One region of the Rhizobium gallicum bv. gallicum R602sp genome, then DNA from elsewhere that is predicted to be linked to it. Evidence: riboswitches for the same ligand, from Rfam matches in the RefSeq annotation. Region 1 holds a riboswitch; each other region holds the start of a gene.
The links. Region 1 has a riboswitch for thiamine pyrophosphate ahead of thiB (thiamine ABC transporter substrate binding subunit). Riboswitches for the same ligand answer to the same signal wherever they lie in the genome.
Positions count from the first base shown of each region.

Region 2: it holds a riboswitch for thiamine pyrophosphate, as region 1 does, so the genes downstream of both, thiC (phosphomethylpyrimidine synthase ThiC) here and thiB (thiamine ABC transporter substrate binding subunit) in region 1, are expected to answer to the same signal.
Region 3: it holds a riboswitch for thiamine pyrophosphate, as region 1 does, so the genes downstream of both, thiD (bifunctional hydroxymethylpyrimidine kinase/phosphomethylpyrimidine kinase) here and thiB (thiamine ABC transporter substrate binding subunit) in region 1, are expected to answer to the same signal.

Region 1 covers NZ_CP006877.1:3,987,219-3,993,220, reverse strand. The annotation lists gene RGR602_RS19515 (thiamine ABC transporter ATP-binding protein) at 1-376, opposite strand, end outside; gene thiP (thiamine/thiamine pyrophosphate ABC transporter permease ThiP) at 363-2,000, opposite strand; gene thiB (thiamine ABC transporter substrate binding subunit) at 2,000-3,022, opposite strand; TPP riboswitch at 3,071-3,184, opposite strand; gene RGR602_RS19500 (thiamine diphosphokinase) at 3,281-3,931, shown strand; gene RGR602_RS19495 (ABC-F family ATP-binding cassette domain-containing protein) at 3,935-5,761, shown strand; gene RGR602_RS19490 (ABC transporter ATP-binding protein/permease) at 5,846-6,002, opposite strand, start outside.
Region 2 covers NZ_CP006880.1:1,367,909-1,373,910, reverse strand. The annotation lists gene RGR602_RS29610 (DUF5054 domain-containing protein) at 1-1,312, shown strand, start outside; gene RGR602_RS29605 (GntR family transcriptional regulator) at 1,501-2,271, shown strand; gene kduI (5-dehydro-4-deoxy-D-glucuronate isomerase) at 2,268-3,104, shown strand; gene kduD (2-dehydro-3-deoxy-D-gluconate 5-dehydrogenase KduD) at 3,110-3,865, shown strand; TPP riboswitch at 3,929-4,040, shown strand; gene thiC (phosphomethylpyrimidine synthase ThiC) at 4,133-5,959, shown strand; gene thiO (glycine oxidase ThiO) at 5,961-6,002, shown strand, end outside.
Region 3 covers NZ_CP006880.1:1,104,814-1,110,815, reverse strand. The annotation lists gene RGR602_RS28435 (O-antigen ligase family protein) at 1-440, opposite strand, end outside; gene RGR602_RS28430 (FkbM family methyltransferase) at 730-1,350, shown strand; TPP riboswitch at 1,556-1,652, shown strand; gene thiD (bifunctional hydroxymethylpyrimidine kinase/phosphomethylpyrimidine kinase) at 1,869-2,669, shown strand; gene RGR602_RS28420 (carbohydrate ABC transporter permease) at 2,683-3,531, opposite strand; gene RGR602_RS28415 (carbohydrate ABC transporter permease) at 3,524-4,462, opposite strand; gene RGR602_RS28410 (ABC transporter substrate-binding protein) at 4,539-5,846, opposite strand.

The sequences.
Region 1 (6,002 bases):
GACCGACCTTCTCAAGCGCTTGGGAAATTTTTCTCCGGTCTTGGGCGGCAAGCTTCAACGCCGGATCGATCCCCAGGCCGACATTGGTAAAGATATCAAGATGGGCAAAGAGATTGTTGTCCTGGAAGACGACCGAGACCGGACGTTCCGCCGGATAGGCGGCCGTCACATCAGCGCCGTGCATCAAAATGCGGCCGCTGTCAGGTCTTTCAAAACCGGCAAGCAGATTGAGAAAGGTTGACTTCCCGGCGCCGGAAGGCCCGCTCACCGCGATGATCCGGCCGGCCGGCAGACGGGAATCGAAATGGAAAGCGTGCGTGCCGAGCATCAAGCGCACGTCCTGCATTTCGATCTCGTCTTGATTAGCGATCGCCATCGCCATTCTCCCGTCTCGGCTGGCCCGCTGTTCCGGCGATTGTCAGCAGCAGGCAAATGATGCCGAGGATCAGCGCAAGGCCGTCGGCATCGTTCGTCCGGTAGCTGCCCATGCGGCTGTAGACGAGCCAGGGCAATGTCACCAAACCTTCAGAACCGAAGAGAGCAACGGCGCCGAGATCGCCGAGCGAGAGCGCCATTGCGAACGACAAGGCGGTGAGCAGCGGCTTCTTCAAGCCCGGCCAATCGATCAATCTCAATCGAGCCGCGTGCGCAATCCCCAAGCTTGCGGCCAGTTTCTGCGTCCGGCGCTGATGCACAATATAGGCCGGCTCCAGTACGCGCATGACAAAGGGAAGTGCCATGAGCATATTGATGAGAACGACGAGCACGGCCGCAAAGCGCGTCGCATCGCCAAAGGGCCGCAGTGCCATGAACCACCCGGTTGCGAGTACGATTGGAGGCACGAGCAGCACCATCGATGAAGCACCGCCCATGGCTGTGAAAAAGGACCTGTCGGTAACGCCGCGCCGCCGCTTCGATAAGATTGCATGCCGGGCACGAATCATGGCTATCGAAAGGATGATCGAGAGCAGGGCGGCCGAAAGCGAGATCGCCAAGCTCATCCCGGCTGACTGCCAGAAGATCGGCTCCTGCAGCAGCTTTATGAGATCGGCGTGCAACCCGGCGGCGATGATCGACACAAGGGGAAGACCGAGGAAGAGAACGGCGATCAGCAAAAGCAGGCTGTCGGCCAATCTGGCACATGGCCCTTTGCCATCAAGCCGCTTGATGTCTTGGCCTTCGGTCAGGCCCTCATCTCCGGCAGGCGGAAAAAGTGCCATCGCGCCGAGGATCATCGCCGTCAGCGCGATCTGCAGGAGCGACAACGCGATTGCGCGGCCGGGGTCGAAATCGAAACGGAGCGACTGGTAGATCGCGACCTCGATCGTGGTTGCTGCCGGGCCGCCACCGAGGGTTAGCACCAACGTGAAGCTGGTGGCGCAGAGCATGAAGACCAATCCGGCTATCCCGGGAATAAGCGGGCGGATCGCCGGCCATTCAATGAAGCGGAAGACCGAGCGGGGCCGCATGCCGAGGGTGCTCGCCATCAGCCAGTATTCGGCGGGCACGCGTTCGAGACCTGCAAGCATCAGGCGGCAGGCAAGCGGTAGGTTGAAGAAGACATGGGCGAGAAGGATGCCGGTTAACCCATAGATGCTCACCGGTTCGTCAAGCCCGATGTTCATCATAAGCCAGTTCAACAGCCCATGCCTGCCCCATATCCCGATCATGCCGAGTGCGCCGATCAGAACCGGCAGCCCCATAGGAACCGCCATCAGGCGGATGATCCAGATGCGTCCTGGAAAATGCGGCTGGCGTGCGAGCGCGCGTGCGACCGGAATCGCGAAGGCGATGGAAAGCGCGGTCGAAAGGAGCGCCTGCAGCAGCGTGAAGCGCAGCACACGCAGAATATATGGATCGAAAAGAATGCCGACGATGGCCGCGCCGCCTCCGGCAAAAAGCAACGAGAACGCCGCAAGGCCGACAAACAACGTGACGGCGGCGAGGCTGATCGCCCCGCCAGTCAATGCACGCTGCCGTTCGGCTGCGGTCTGCAGCATCAGTTCATGCTCATCGCCGCAAGCCACTCGTCGATCCAGGCCTTGCGGCTCCTGGCGACCTCGTCGGAGCTCATCAAGAAGGTCTTGGCAGGATTGACGAGCTTGCTAAAGGCATCCGGCAGCGGCTTGGAGGTCGCGGAAACGGGCATCATCCAGTTGTTCGTCGGGATGGTATCCTGGAAGCCGGGCGTCATCATGAACTCCAGGAAGTCGCGGGCAAGATCCTTGTCCGGAGCATTCTTCAAAAGGCCCGCGACTTCGATTTGGATATAGTGGCCTTCCGAGAAGGCTGCGGCCTGGTAGCGATCGGTATTCTCAGTCACCATGTGATAGGCGGGGGATGTGGTATAAGACAGCACCATCGGCGCCTCGCCCTTGGTGAACAGGCCATAGGCCTCGGACCAGCCGGGCGTGACCGTCAGGATGCGGTTCTTGAGCTTGCCCCAGGCTTCCGGCGCCTTGTCGCCGTAAATGGATTTGACCCAGAGCAGCAGGCCGAGGCCCGGCGTCGAGGTTCGCGGATCTTCGATGACGAGCTTCTGCGAAGGATCACCTTCGACCAGATCCTTCATGCTCTGAGGCGGGTCCTTGATCGTTTGTGTATCGTAGATGATCGCGAAGTGACCGTAGTCGTAGGGAACGAAGACATCGTCCACGAAGCCGCCCGGCACCTTCAGCGCGCCGACATCGACACCACTTGCGTCGAACAGGCCGGTCTCCTTGGCTTCGGTGACGAGGTTCGTGTCGATGCCGAGGACGATGTCGGCCTTGGTCGAAGCTCCCTCGAGCTTCAAACGCGAAAGCAGGGCGACGCCATCGGCGACGCTGACGAAATTGACCGTGCAGCCGCATGTCTTCTCGAAAGCGTCCTTGACCTTCGGCCCGGGTCCCCATTCGGACGTGAAACTTTCGTAAGTGTATATGGTGAGCGTCTTTTCAGCGCCGTACGCGGCAGACAAGCCGAGCGTCGCGGCGAAAAATGCTGCGGTCAGCGAAGAGATGATCGATGTGCGGCCGGACATGGCGCGCCTCCTCCTTGAGTTTCTTTTGATTGGGAAAAGGGCGTTGCCGAATGTCACGCGTCTAATCCCTCCGCCGGTGTTAACCGGATCAGGTTCCGCGGGTTGGCTCGATGCCTCTCAGCCGGCATCCTTGCGGACATCCAGGCACCCCGTTAGAGCATCGGCAGATGTATCGCCATGAAGGCTTTATGACAAGGGCGAAGCGCGCTGACTGTAGCCCCTTTCCCTTGGCCCCTGCTTTGCGCTATGGGCAATGCCATGAGCCAATCCACTTTCACGATCCTGCTCGGCGGCGAACTCGTCCTGACCGAGCGCCTGCGTTCTGCCGTTTCAGGCAGCCGCTTCATCGCCGCCGACGGCGGTATGCGGCATGCAGCAGCGCTTGGCGTGGTGCCGGAGCTCTGGGTCGGGGATTTCGATTCCACGCCGCCGGATCTGGAGGGCGCATTTCCGCATGTCCCGAAACAGCCCTACCCTGCCGCCAAGGCCGCAACGGATGGTGAAATCGCTGTGTCGGATGCGATTGCGCGCGGCGCACGGCGACTTGTCCTTGCCGGTGCGCTCGGTGGCGAGCGCTCGGACCACGCGCTGCAGCTCCTGCTTTACGCCGTCAGCCTTGCCGAACAGGGCTTCGACATTCTGTTGACCTCCGGAACGGAGGAGGCCGTGCCGCTTCTCGCTGGCAAAATTGAGCTCGATTTGCCGAGGAACAGCCTCTTTTCGGTGTCCGGATTCAGCGAACTGCATGGTCTTTATATCGAGAATGCCCGGTATCCGCTCATCGATTTTCATTTGCCCTTCGGCTCCTCGCGTACCATTTCCAACATCGCGGAAGGCAAGGTTCGTTTTACGCTCGGCAGCGGCCGGGCGATCGTCCTTGCCCGCCCCCATGATTTTTCCGGAGTCTGATTTTTGGCCCCTCCCATCCTGAAACTCGACGATATCTTCCTAAGCTTCGGCGGAACGCCTCTCTTGGCCGGCGCGGCCTTGCAGGTCGAGCCGGGCGATAAGATCTGTCTGGTCGGCCGTAACGGGTCGGGCAAATCGACCCTTCTGAAGATTGCGGCCGGAATCGTTGAATCGCAATCGGGCGAGGTTTTCCGCCATCCATCCTCGACGGTGCGCTATTTGGAGCAGGCACCGGATTTCGCCGGTTTCAAGACGGTGCAGGCTTATGCGGAAGCCGGTCTTGGGCCGGGCGATGACCCTTATCGCGTGACCTACCTCCTCTCGCATCTTGGCCTCACTGGCGAAGAGGACCCGACAAACCTCTCCGGCGGCGAAGCGCGACGCGTAGCGCTTGCCCGCGTGCTGGCGCCTGAACCGGATATTCTCCTGCTTGATGAGCCGACGAACCATCTCGACCTTCCGACCATTGAATGGCTTGAAGGCGAACTCCAGAAAAGCCGCAGCGCGCTGGTCATGATCTCCCACGACCGCCGTTTCCTCGAAAAGGTCTCCACGGCGACCGTCTGGCTCGACAGGGGAATGTCGCGGCGGCTCGATCGTGGCTTTGCCAATTTCGAAGCCTGGCGCGATCAGGTGCTTGAGGCGGAAGAACTGGAGCAGCACAAGCTCGGCAAGGCGATTGAACGCGAGGAGCACTGGCTGCGCTATGGCGTAACCGCTCGGCGCAAGCGCAACATGCGCCGCCTCGGCGAGTTGCAGACCATGCGCTCGCAGCATCGTGGCCACAAGGGGCCGCAGGGGACCGTGCAGGCTGCGCTGTCCGATGCGCAGGAATCCGGCAAGCTGGTGATCGAAGCGGAAAAGATCGCCAAGACTTTCGATGACCGTCAAATTGTTGCGCCGTTCTCCATCCGCGTCCATCGCGGCGATTGCATCGGTCTGGTCGGACCAAACGGCGCGGGCAAGACGACGATTCTGAAGATGCTGACGGGACAGCTTTCGCCGGACAGCGGCACGGTGAAGCTCGGGACCAATCTCGAGATTGCAACGCTCGACCAGAAGCGCGAAGATCTCAATCTGGAGGATACGCTCGCGCACTACCTGACCGACGGGCGCGGCGAGAACCTGCTGGTGAACGGGGAGCAACGCCACGTCACCGGCTACATGAAGGAGTTCCTCTTCCAGCCGGAGCAGGCGCGCACGCCGATCAGGAACCTGTCAGGCGGCGAGCGCGCGCGGCTGATGCTGGCGCGCATCCTTGCGCGCCCGACCAACCTTCTGATCCTCGATGAACCCACCAACGACCTCGATCTCGAGACGCTGGACCTGCTGCAGGAAATCGTCGCCGGCTTCCCGGGCACGGTCATCCTCGTGAGCCACGACCGAGACTTCCTCGACCGCACGGTGACCTCGACAATTGCGCCCGCCGTCCCCGACGCGCCTGATGGGCGCTGGATCGAATATGCCGGCGGTTATTCCGATATGCTTGCCCAGCGCAAGGGCGCAATGGAGGAGCGGAAGAAGATCGAAAAGACCGCGGAGAAGCCGAAAGCTGAGTCGGCTGCTTCTGTGGCAGATGCCTCGAAGAGCAAAGGCAAGCTCTCCTACAAGCAGAAATTCGCGCTCGAAACCCTGCCCAAGGAAATGGCCAAGGCAGAAGCTGAAATCGCCAGGCGCGAAGAGAAGATGGCCGATCCCGATCTCTTCAGCAAAGATACTGCCACCTTCAACCGGCTTGCGGCGGAGATGGAAAAGCTGCGCGATAGCCTGACGAAGATGGAAGAAGAATGGTTGGAGCTTGAAATGCTGCGCGAAGAGCTGGAGGGCTAGGTTCCGTCCTGAAGAGGAAAGGCTTCCGCCTTTTGTCAGATCGCGCAGCTCTTGCATTGGTACGAACGGATGGTACTGCGACGTTCAGATGACCGGTGCAGGTGCGTGTGCCGTGCCAGTTCCTGCTGCCGGGGAGGCCGACTGCTCGATCTGCGCCGCCAGTGGATGCAAATGCAACTCGCGCGGATTGAAGGTTTCGAGGTAGGCCTCGGAACGTCCGATATAAATCATGGTGGAATCG
Region 2 (6,002 bases), on a different replicon from region 1:
CGACAATATTGGCCCGCAAAGCGTGGCGCAGACAGCCGACGTCTACCGGCAGATGCACCAGCGTAATCCCGATGCGATCATCCGTGCAGCGACGCTCGAGGACTACGGGGCGCTTCTTTGGGAAAATCGCGAACGCTTTCCGCGCATGGAGCTCGAGCTCGGTGATAGCTGGATTCACGGCATTGCCAGCGATCCGCAGAAAACCGCGCAGTTTCTCGCGTTGCAGCGGCTCTATGACCGCTTTGCGGCTGAGGGCTTGAATTCCGCCCGGCTCGCATTCGGCCGCAAGCTTGCGATGGTTGCAGAACATACCTGTGGCGTCGACATCAAATCCTATCTCCGAGATGACCAGGCATGGTCCCGCGAGGATTTCGAAACAGCCCGGGCGAGCGACTTCCGGTTTGCCTATGCGGAAGCCTCCTGGAATGAGCAGCGCTCCTATCTCGATGAAGCCGTACGGCAGCTGGATGGCGCCGATGCCACGGCGGCAAAGGCCGCTCTAACCGAGCTTTCCGCGCCCGTTATGATCTCGGCGGGCGAACGCCAGCAGCGCCTTTCGGCCGGTGGTTGGGCTATTGATGTTGATCCAGTATCCGGCGACATTTGCGCTCTTACGATGCCTACCGGCAAGAAGATTGCCGGTCGCAGCGGATCGCTGATTGCCTATCGCTACGAGAGCTATGACGCCAGCGATGTCGCCCGGCATATGGATACATATCTTACGCATCGTCAGGAATGGGCGATCCTCGATCACGACAAGCCGGGGCTTGCCAGGTCCGGTGCTGCACTGTCGAGAACCTACATGCCTGCCTTGAAGGCCGCTGGTCGAGCAGGGGTGCTGCTTGCGATGCCCGATGAAGCGGTCAGCCGATACGGCGCGCCGGAGTATGTCATGCTGCAATTTTTAACGCGCGGCGATGCTCTTGAGTTTCGGCTGACGATGCATTCAAAAGCGGCCAACCGCATGCCGGAGGCAAGCTTTCTTTCCTTCACGCCTCAAGCAAAGGCCGAATGGAGCTTGCGCAAGATGGGGCTCTGGCACAAAAGCGGCGATATTGCTCGAAGCGGCGGCGCTCAGCTCCAGGCTGTTAGCGGCGTTCGTGGCGATATGAATGGGACTGTGCTGTCCATCGAACCATTCGACACGCCGCTCGTCGCACCGCAAAACTGGGATTTTATGACTTTTTGCAAAGCGTTGCCTGACTTTTCCGACGGCGTGCGCTTCAACCTGCACAACAATAAATGGGGTACGAACTTTCCCATGTGGTGGGAAGGCGACTTTTCGGCGCGCTACCGTCTCAGAGTCACCTAAGGAGCCAGCCTCCTGGTTGCTAACGTTTGCCGCTTTCACGCCGCCCCTTTTTATTCGCCCATCCATCGATCGATTTTCCGTTGCCCGCAGTCAGATACTAATATACTACTTCCGCGAAGGCCTGCGGGAGGGCAATCGGTGCAAGTCAATCGGTATTTCAAACTGCGATTTGACAAAACGCGTGGCCAATGAGCGAAGCACGCAAGAAGCGGTCCTTGGCGGGCGTAACCCAACTTTCCCATCAGCGTGCCGCAGCTCCTCGCGCCGCAACCCTGGTCTACGATGTCTTGCGCGACGACATCCTCTCGCTTCGGCGCAAGCCCATGGACTTGTTGAGCGAGAAGGAGTTGGAGGCGCATTTCGGCGTCAGCCGAACGCCGATCCGCGAGGCGATCTTACGTCTTTCCGACGATGGCCTCGTTGATATCTTTCCCCAGTCCGGCACGTTCGTCTCGCGCATTCCGCGCCGCGCTCTCTATGAAGCCATTCTTGTGCGCAAAGCCCTTGAGATAACCACCGTCGGCCATGCCGTCGACAAGATGACGCCAGCCGGCATCCGCCTGCTCGATCGCAATCTCGACGACCTTGGCGCCTGCCTTCGCAATGGCGACGTGGCGGCATTCCACCGGCTTGATATCGATTTCCACAAACTGATCAGCGATATCGCCGGCTTTTCCGGCATCTGGGCAATTATCGAGCAGGTCAAGGTGCACAGCGACCGTTACCGCCTCCTGACGTTGCCGCAGGATGGCCGTCTCGCCCGCGTCATCGAGGAGCATTCGACCGTCATCGGCTATATGCGCAGGGGCGACAAGAAGGGTGCCGTCGAGGCAATGGACCTCCATCTCGGCAGACTTCTGTACGAGGTCGAAAGGGCCGAAATCTGGGACCCGAATTACTTTATCGAAGATGCGAAGAAATCTTTGGTATGCACTGAAAAGAAAGGAAATTTTCAATGAAAGTCGACGTAAGACATGCTTCCCATCCCGAGGCCGTCCGCGCCTACGACACCGACACACTGCGACGCCACTTTCTTGTCGACACCGTCTTCGAAGGCGGCGAAATCAGGCTTACCTATTCGCATTACGACCGCATGGTGATCGGCGGCGCAATGCCGCTCGGCGCCGCGCTCACGTTGACGGCGCCAAAAGCAATCGGCCAGGAAACCTTCCTTGCCGAACGCGAACTCGGTGCGCTGAACATCGGGGGAGCAGGCCGCGTCCTGGTCGACGGCAAGGCGTACGACAGCGCGAAATACGATTGCCTATATATCGGCAAGGGCGCGGTGGACATCCGCTTCGAAAGTGCTGATGCCGGTAATCCCGCCAAATTCTACCTCGTTTCGACGCCGGCACATCAACCGCATCCCACGGTGCTATTGACGCGCGAACAGGCTCGGCATCTCACGTTTGGCGAAGCGGCAACTGCCAACAGGCGATCAATCTTCCAGTTCATCCATCCCGAGGTCTGCCAGTCCTGCCAGCTCACCATGGGACTGACCGTGCTGGAGCCGGGCAGCATCTGGAACACCATGCCGAGCCACATCCATGACCGTCGCATGGAAGCCTACCTGTACTTCGATCTCGATGCCGATCAGCGCATCTTCCATTTCATGGGCGAACCGCAGGAGACCCGGCACATGCTGGTTGCAAACGAGCAGGCGATCATCTCGCCTCCGTGGTCGATCCATTCAGGTGCTGGCACCAAGAATTACAGCTTCATCTGGGCGATGGCCGGTGACAACAAGAGCTTCACCGACATGGATCAGATCGCGATTGCAGATTTAAGGTAAGTCCAATGGCAAACCCATTTGATCTTTCCGGCCGCGTGGCCATTGTCACCGGCGCCAATACTGGCATAGGGCAGGGCATTGCGATGGCGCTTGCGCAAGCAGGTGCCTCGATTGCCGCCGTCGGCCGCTCGTCCATGGATGAAACCGAGGCGATGGTCACGGAGGCTGGCGCGCGCTTCCACGCCATCAACGCCGATCTTGGCACGATCGCGCCGGTAAAGCGCATCGTCGCCGAAACGCTCTCGGCCTTCGGTGCACTCGACATCCTCGTCAACAATGCCGGTATCATTCGCCGCGCCGATGCGATCGACTTCACCGAGGAAGACTGGGACGCAGTCATCGACACCAATCTCAAAACGGCCTTCTTCCTGGCTCAGGCCGCTGGCCGCCACATGATCGAAAAGGGCAGGGGCAAGATTATCAACATCGCCTCGCTGCTGTCCTTCCAAGGCGGCATCCGCATTCCGTCCTACACGGCCTCCAAGAGCGGCCTTGCCGGTGTCACAAGGCTGCTTGCCTGCGAATGGGCAGCCAAAGGCGTCAACGTCAACGCCATCGCGCCCGGCTACTTTGTCACCAACAACACGACGGCGCTCCGAGAAGATTTGGACCGCAGTACCGCCATTCTGGCACGCATCCCGGCAGGGCGGTGGGGAGTGCCCGCCGAACTCGGCGGTGCGGCGGTGTTTCTCGCCTCATCCGCGTCCGACTACGTCCACGGCACCGTCCTGCCGGTCGACGGCGGGTGGCTGGCACGCTGACTGCAAAGGAGGGTGACGTGAGCCGCTCGTCTTGACACCGGCGACACCCGACCTTAACCTTTGAACATTCACCAGGGGGGTCCCGGCAAGGGGCTGAGATACTGCTGTCGCGCGCAGTGACCCGTTGAACCTGATCCAGTTCATACTGGCGTAGGGACGGTGCGAGCGCTCGAAAGGCTTGGAATTCACGCGTGGAATCCATGCCGGCGTCTTTCCATCATTCCGGCTGAGGACTGGGTCTCCAATCACAACTTGGAGCCTCAAACCATGAATATTGCCGCAAAGACCATTACCCCGACCGTTACCACCGGCCCGTTGCCGGCATCCCGCAAAGTTTACGTTGCGGGAGATATCCATCCCGGCATTCGCGTGCCTATGCGCGAGATCAGCGTTCATCCGACCGCAGGCGAGCCGCCAGTCGCGGTCTATGATTCGTCTGGCCCTTATACGGTCGAGGGGGCCGATATTCGCATCGAAGAAGGCTTGCCTCAGCTTCGGCGCGACTGGGTGCTGGCCCGCGGCGACGTCGAGGCCTATCAGGGTCGCCACGTGCGCCCGGAAGACAATGGTTTTGCCAGCGGTGAGCGGCTGACGCCCGAATTTCCCGGCCAGCGCCAGCCGCTGCGGGCCAAGAATGGCAAGGCCGTCACCCAGCTTGCCTATGCGCGTGCCGGCATCATCACGCCGGAAATGGAATTCATCGCCATCCGCGAAAATCTCGGCCGAAAGGCTCAAGGCGAGGCCATAGTGCGCGACGGCGAAAGCTTCGGTGCCCATATCCCCGACTATGTCACACCGGAATTCGTCCGGCAGGAAGTGGCCGCAGGCCGCGCGATCATCCCCGCCAACATCAATCATCCGGAGGCCGAACCGATGATCATCGGTCGCAACTTCCTGGTGAAAATCAACGCCAATATCGGCAATTCCGCCGTCACTTCGTCGATGGCCGAAGAGGTCGAAAAGATGGTTTGGGCGGCGCGCTGGGGTGCCGATACGGTCATGGACCTTTCGACCGGCCGCAACATCCACAATATCCGCGAATGGATCATCCGCAATTCGCCATTGCCGATCGGTACCGTGCCGCTCTACCAGGCGCTGGAAAAGGTCGAAGGCGTTGCCGAGAACCTGACATGGGAGGTTTATCGTGACACGCTGATCGAACAGGCGGAACAGGGTGTCGACTATTTCACCATCCATGCCGGCGTGCGGCTCCACTATATCCCGCTGACCGTCAACCGGGTGACCGGAATCGTCTCGCGCGGCGGCTCGATCATGGCGAAGTGGTGTCTGCATCACCACCGTGAGAGTTTTCTTTACGAGCATTTCGAGGAGATCTGCGATATCTGCCGCGCCTATGATGTCTCCTTCTCGCTCGGCGACGGCCTGCGGCCGGGCTCGATTGCCGATGCCAATGACGCAGCGCAGTTCGCCGAGCTCGAAACCCTTGGCGAACTGACGAAGATTGCCTGGGAAAAGGACTGCCAAGTGATGATCGAAGGGCCAGGCCATGTTCCGATGCACAAGATCAAGGAAAACATGGACAAGCAGCTTGCCGTCTGCGGCGAGGCGCCCTTCTACACGCTCGGCCCTCTGACGACGGATATCGCACCCGGCTACGACCATATCACCTCAGGCATAGGAGCTGCGATGATTGGTTGGTTCGGGACGGCCATGCTTTGCTATGTCACGCCAAAGGAGCATCTGGGGTTGCCGGATCGCAATGATGTCAAGACCGGGGTGATCACCTACAAAATCGCAGCGCATGCCGCCGACCTCGCCAAGGGACATCCGGCCGCGCGTCTTCGCGACGACGCATTGTCCCGCGCCCGCTTCGAGTTCCGCTGGGAGGATCAGTTCAATCTCTCGCTAGACCCGGAAACAGCCCGCAGCTTCCATGACGAAACGCTGCCGAAAGAGGCGCACAAGGTCGCGCATTTCTGCTCGATGTGCGGCCCGAAATTCTGCTCCATGCGGATTTCGCACGACATTCGCGCCGAGGCGCAGAAGGAGGGCCTGGATGCGATGGCAGCAAAATTCCGAGAGGGCGGGGATCTCTACGTTCCAATCGAAGCACTTCAGCATTCGGGCGACTGAGATGCGCGTGCTTGTCAAAGGGGCCGGCGTTGCCGGCCTCTCG
Region 3 (6,002 bases), on a different replicon from region 1:
AAGACATAAATCTTTGCGGCCACTAAGAGCTCGTCATAGCTCCTTCCACCAAACAAAAGCAGCACAATAAAGTACGCGTAGAAATACTGCAGGACGACCACGAGTCCCCGTTCCGGCGCGGGGCTTACGATGCTGCTTGCTGTCAATCCCAAAAGCAGCAAGGCAAGCCCAAAACACCAGGCGGCCGTGCTCAGCTTGCCAATTACATCGACGACAATATTCGCATTCGCAACAGCGAGGGAAAAGCAAAGAAAAAAAGACAGATCTGCAAGCGTGAAATAAATGTAGTCACTTCTAAAATAATTCATCGAGCATAGAAATATAGCAGCAAAGAATGCATATAATTCCAAAGATTGCGAAATTGTCGCGACCGAAGGTTGTCCATGCCCCTTTGCACGTTCATCGATTTTATCAGCCGATGTAACGTCATTTAAGCTCATCGCCAACGCCTCCGTCTGTTTAAGGTATTCTAAAACGCAAAAAAGTGAAGTAACTTCCAAGCTTGGAGAGCTTGTCCTTCAATCATCTTCGATCGGAGACCGTACGATGCCGCTGCGAAGTCTGGCGAGATACCGTCCTCTGCGGCGAGTTGCACTACATTTCCTTCGCACTTGGGGAACGCGCGATATTACCGTGCGCCATCATTGGTGGCGCGATGCGCCCATAAGATTAAACCTGTATAGACATCGGGGATATTGGTTCAAAGGGAAGCACCGCGAGAAGCATATCATGAAGACGCTCGCCGAGCTTGCAAAGCCCGGAGATATCGTTGTCGAGCTGGGCGGCCATATCGGCTATCTTTCGGTTCATTTAGCAAAGATTGTTGGCAATGACGGTACTGTTATCGTTTTCGAACCTGGGCCCAACAATTTGCCATATCTTCGAACCAATACAGAGCGCTTTGCGAACATTAAAATCGTTGAGGCCGCGTGTGGAGATCTCGATGGCCCCGTGGAATTCTGGATAGAAGGCCTATCGGGCCAGAACAATTCATTGGACAAAAACTATAAAAATTTTGAACAAAACCGAGAAAATGCGTTCAGCGATGCGCTGATGGAATCCGTCACGGTCGAGATGATGCAGCTTGACACGTTCTTGGAAGAGACGGGCCTTCGTCCGGCGCTGCTGAAGATAGATGTGGAGGGTGCCGAACACCGTGTGCTTCTCGGCAGTTCGCACTGTCTGGCGAATATAAGGCCACTTATAGTGGTGGAAGTTACCGAGAATTTTGACGATGTAGCCAGGATATTTAGCGAAAACGATTACGCAATTCATGATCGCAGTCGCCCCGAGTGGGTGTGCATTCCGGCCGAACGCGCCGGAGCGTCCCAACAAGTATCGCAGCATTGAGGGGTTCGTTCTCGTCATCCCGTCATCGAAGCTTTCAACTCCGCCGCTTGCCGAAATACAAGAGCGGCATGAAAACGTCGTTATTCCCGCCTTCGCTCATAAGGCTCTCAAAGCGCAGATGTTGGTAGCGGGATCTGACGTCAGGCAATACAGCCATGCTTTTTTTAGGGGTGACAGACAGAGATTTGTCTGCAATGAAGACCGCGATGAGAGACAGGGGCGTTCGTTGCAAGACGGGCTGAGAAGTACCCTTCGAACCTGAACCGGATAATGCTGGCGGAGGGAGTCGCTCGGAGCCTTGTTCAGTCCGGCTCCCCGCGCATTTGCCCCGCCGGAAAGGGGCAGATGCCGATACGAAGTTCACCCGGACACTCGCTGCCAGGGGCGCGACGCCGCTGCTCGTGCAATCATCACCGACTACGTCGCGATGAATATCGGGTCTGGATCCATTTCAGGCGTTTCGTTGACGCGCTTGTGCAGCTCGCGACCATGACTGACGCAATCCGAAAGGCACGCGCATGATATGTAACGTTCTTTCCATTGCCGGCTCCGACCCTTCGGGCGGCGCGGGCGTCCAGGCCGATTTGAAAACCTGTTCGGCGCGCGCCACCTATGGCATGGCCGTTTTGACCGCCTTGACGGCTCAGAATACCCAGGGCGTTTCCAGCGTGCATGCAGTTCCCGCTGACTTCGTCGCCGAGCAGATCGGCATGATCTTCGCCGATATCCGCGTCGATGCGGTGAAGATCGGCATGATCGCCAATGCACCGATTGCCGAAGCTGTCGCCAATGCGCTCTTGCCGCACTGCGGCATACCGATCGTGCTCGATCCGGTGATGATTGCCAAAGGAGGTGCTGCCCTCCTAGATGTTGAAGCCATCGATTTTCTCAAGACCCGGCTTTTGCCGCTCGCAACTCTTCTTACCCCCAATCTGCCAGAAGCCGCCGCTCTGCTCGGAGAGCCGGTTGCAGGGACCCGAGATGCAATGGAGCGGCAAGCGGAAAAGCTGCGTGGGCTCGGTCCCTCTGCCGTTCTCGTAAAGGGTGGCCATCTTGGCGGGATGCAAAGCCCTGACGTCCTGGTAAGCGAAAGCGGGATTACCTGGTTTGAAGCGCCACGCGTTCCGACCAAGAACACGCACGGCACCGGCTGCACGCTTTCGAGCGCGCTTGCAGCAGAGCTCGCAAAGGGCGGATCGCTCGAGGCCGCGGTCGCGACAGCCAAAGATTACCTGGCTGCCGCCGTTGCCAAAGCCGGCACGCTCAGCGTCGGTTCGGGCCATGGTCCGGTTCAGCATTTTCATCAGCTCTGGCCATGATGCACGGGTCTGCTTAGGTCTTCACGGCGCCAGCGGTCAGACCGGCGATGATATGCTTTTGGGCCACGAAGAACACGATCACCGTCGGCAGGATGGTAAGCGTGATGAAGGCGAGCACCAGCTGCCATTCGGTGCCATACTCGCCGCGATAGACCATGATGCCGAGCGGCCACGGATATTTCGATTCCGAATTCAGCATGATCAGCGGCAGGATATAACTGTTCCAGCTGCCAACGAAGGAGATGATGCTGATGGTTGCAATGATCGGCCGCGCAAGCGGTAGCGAGATGTACCAGAAGAAGCGCAGATAGCCGCAACCGTCGACAAAGGCCGCCTGGAACAATTCTTCCGGGAGGTTTTTGAAATAATTCCTGAAAAGCAGAATGCTCATGCCGAGGCCGAATGCGACCTGCGGCAGCACCACGCCCCAATAGGTATCGAGAAGACCCAGATCGCGGATGCGGATGAAGAGCGGCAGGATCGCCGTTGCTGCCGGAAACATCAGGCCGAGCAGGAAATAGTTCAGCAGGAACGACGAGCCGAAGAAACGGACATGCGCAAAGGTGAAGGCGGCCATCGACGAGACGATCAGCGTGAGAGAGACCGTGAGCGCTGCAATTACCAACGAATTGAAGATCTGCAGCCAGTATCGCTCCGCGAAGAGGATATCGGTATAGTTCGACCATTGCCACTCTGTAGGGAGCCCAAAGGGATTGGTGCGCAGGTCGCCCAGCGTCTTGAAACCGCCGAGCGCCGTCGTCAGCAACGGTATGAGAACCAGCGCCGCAATCAACGTCAGCGACACGTAGAGATAAACGCGCGTCTGCAGCGGCATGCGAATGGTGGAGCTCGTATCAATCATTGCGCATGAAAATCCTCTTGTAGCCGAAGGCGAGTGACATGCAGATGATGAAGAGGACGACACCGACGGCGCTGCCGAGACCAACCTGCATGCGCATGACCCCGTAGGTGTAAAGGAAAGTCACCATCGTCTGCGTCGAATTCGATGGCCCGCCGCCTGTCAGCGGCATGATCATGTCGAAGAGCTGCAGCGAACCGATGACCGCAAAGAAGATGGAAAGGCGCAGCGTGGATCCAAGCAGTGGCAGTGTCACATAGCGGAACTTCTGCCAGCCTGTCGCCCCGTCGATCTCAGCTGCTTCGAGCACATTTTTGTCGACCGATTGCAGGCCGGCGATGAAGAGCATCATGTGAAAGCCGAAATACTTCCAGACGATAACGGCAAGCACTGCGTAGATGGCGAGATCCTTGTCGGCGAGCACATAGGGGGTCGCGAAACCGAAGAAGTTCGAGATTGCGGCAAAGAGCCCGTAGTCGCCGTCATAGACGAAGCGCCAGATCAGGCCAGCTGCGACATCGGCAAGAACGTAGGGGAGAAAGAAGATCAAGCGGAAGGCGACGACGCCGGGGATACGGTGGGCCAGCATCGTCGACAGCCAGATCGCCAGCGGAACCTGGATGGCGATGGATATCAGAATAATGAGCCCATTATTGACAAGCGCCTGTGTGAAGGCGGCGTTGCGCAAGAGGACTTGGAAGTTGCGGAGCGCGATGAACTCCGTCGGCATGCCGTAGCCGTTCCACTTATAGAGGCTGTACCAGGCCGCCTCGCCCATCGGCATGATGACGAAGAGCGTAAAAAGCAGCAGAGCCGGCGGCAGAAAGAGCAGAAGTACGGCCCAGCGGTCATGCGCGGCCGAACTGCGGTTTCTGGTCGCGCTCCTGACCGGTCTTGCCGCACCGATCGCCGATGAAATGGAAATATTCGCCATTTGTCTTGCCTTCGCATGCGCCTGGTTCGATCCCGGCACCTGTTGAGAAGGCGCCGGGACAAAGGAAGCGGAGGGGTTATTGCTCCAGTTCGAAGGCGTCCTGGATCTGCTGGGCGCCATCCTGCGAACTCATCTGGCCGGAGACGATTTCAACGGAGACGTCATTGACGACACGGCCAACGGCAGCGCCGAGATCCTGATCGAAATAGTTCTGGTGCCAGGTCGAGGCGGCGAGTTGCTTGGCGGATTGAGCCAGAAGCGAATTCGTCACACCATCATCGGCGCCGACGGCCACCGGCAGAAGCATCGCGGCTTTGGCCATGGATCTTTCGTTTTCTGCATTCGTCAGGAAGGCGAGAAAATCGATTGCTTCCTTGGAAGCCTTCTTGGTTACCGCCCAGCCGTTCAAACCACCCAGAGTATCGGTTACCTTACCGGCGCCGCCTTCTACGGCCGGGAAGTTAAAGCGGCCGATGTTTTCCGGCGAAAGTCCCTTTCCGTCACCGGCATTCTTGCGCTGATTGGCTTCGGTATTCTCAAAACCGAGGATCATAGCGGCCTTACCATCGCCGAAGACGCCCAGCGTTTGCGGCCAGGTCGCACCCAGATAGCCAGGCTGGAAGGGTTCAAGCTTCCCGAGTTCGGCAAGATCCTCACCGGCTTTGATGATCGCCGGATCCAAGAAGCCTTCGCCCTCGCCTTTCTTGGCAGCATCGAAGACCTTTTCTCCGCCTTCGCGCATGACGAGATAGCTCCAATAGAAGTGGATCGGCCATTTTTCGCCGCCGCCACCTGCGATCGGCACGATGCCGGCGTCCTTGAGCTTTTTCACGGCTTCGAGAAAGCTGGCCCAGGTCTTGATATCCTCGGCCTTCACGCCAGCCTTTGCAAAGAGCTCCTTATTGTAGAAGAAGCTGACGAGTCCGACCTTGTATGGCATTGCCCAGACCTTGCCGTCAAAGGTCAGACCACTGACAGAGGCGGCGCTATAGGCATTGCGCAGCTTGCCGCCATCCGCATTGAGCGCGGCTGTCACATCCTGAAGCGCACCGGTCTCAGATTGTTGTTTGAGGACGCCCCCGCCCCAGCTGAAAAAGAAGTCCGGTAAATCGTCGGACTGGAGAAGCGTCGGCAATTTTGCCTTGAATGCCTCGTTTTCGAGAAACTGCATCTGGATGTCGACATCCGGGTGCTTTTCTTCATAAGCCTTGGCAATTTCCTCCCACTTGGCCACGTAAGCTGGATCGAGCTCCAGATGCAGCCACTTTACGACCGTTGTTGCGCAGGCTGCACCGGCTCCGAGCATCACGGAAATGCCTGCGGCAGCGGCCAGAAATGCGATGCGCTTGGCGCGAAGAGCAGCATTCGTGCGAATATACGTCATGGATTTTCCTCCCGGGGGCCAACGTCCTCACTAATTTTTCCCCTATGCGGAATAATTCAACGCAGCTCTGACTGATGTCAACCCGATAGAGCAAATTTTTGGCAAATCTGCTTGACAGCATCCGCAAACTGTTTGTTATTTAATTCGTATCCCGTC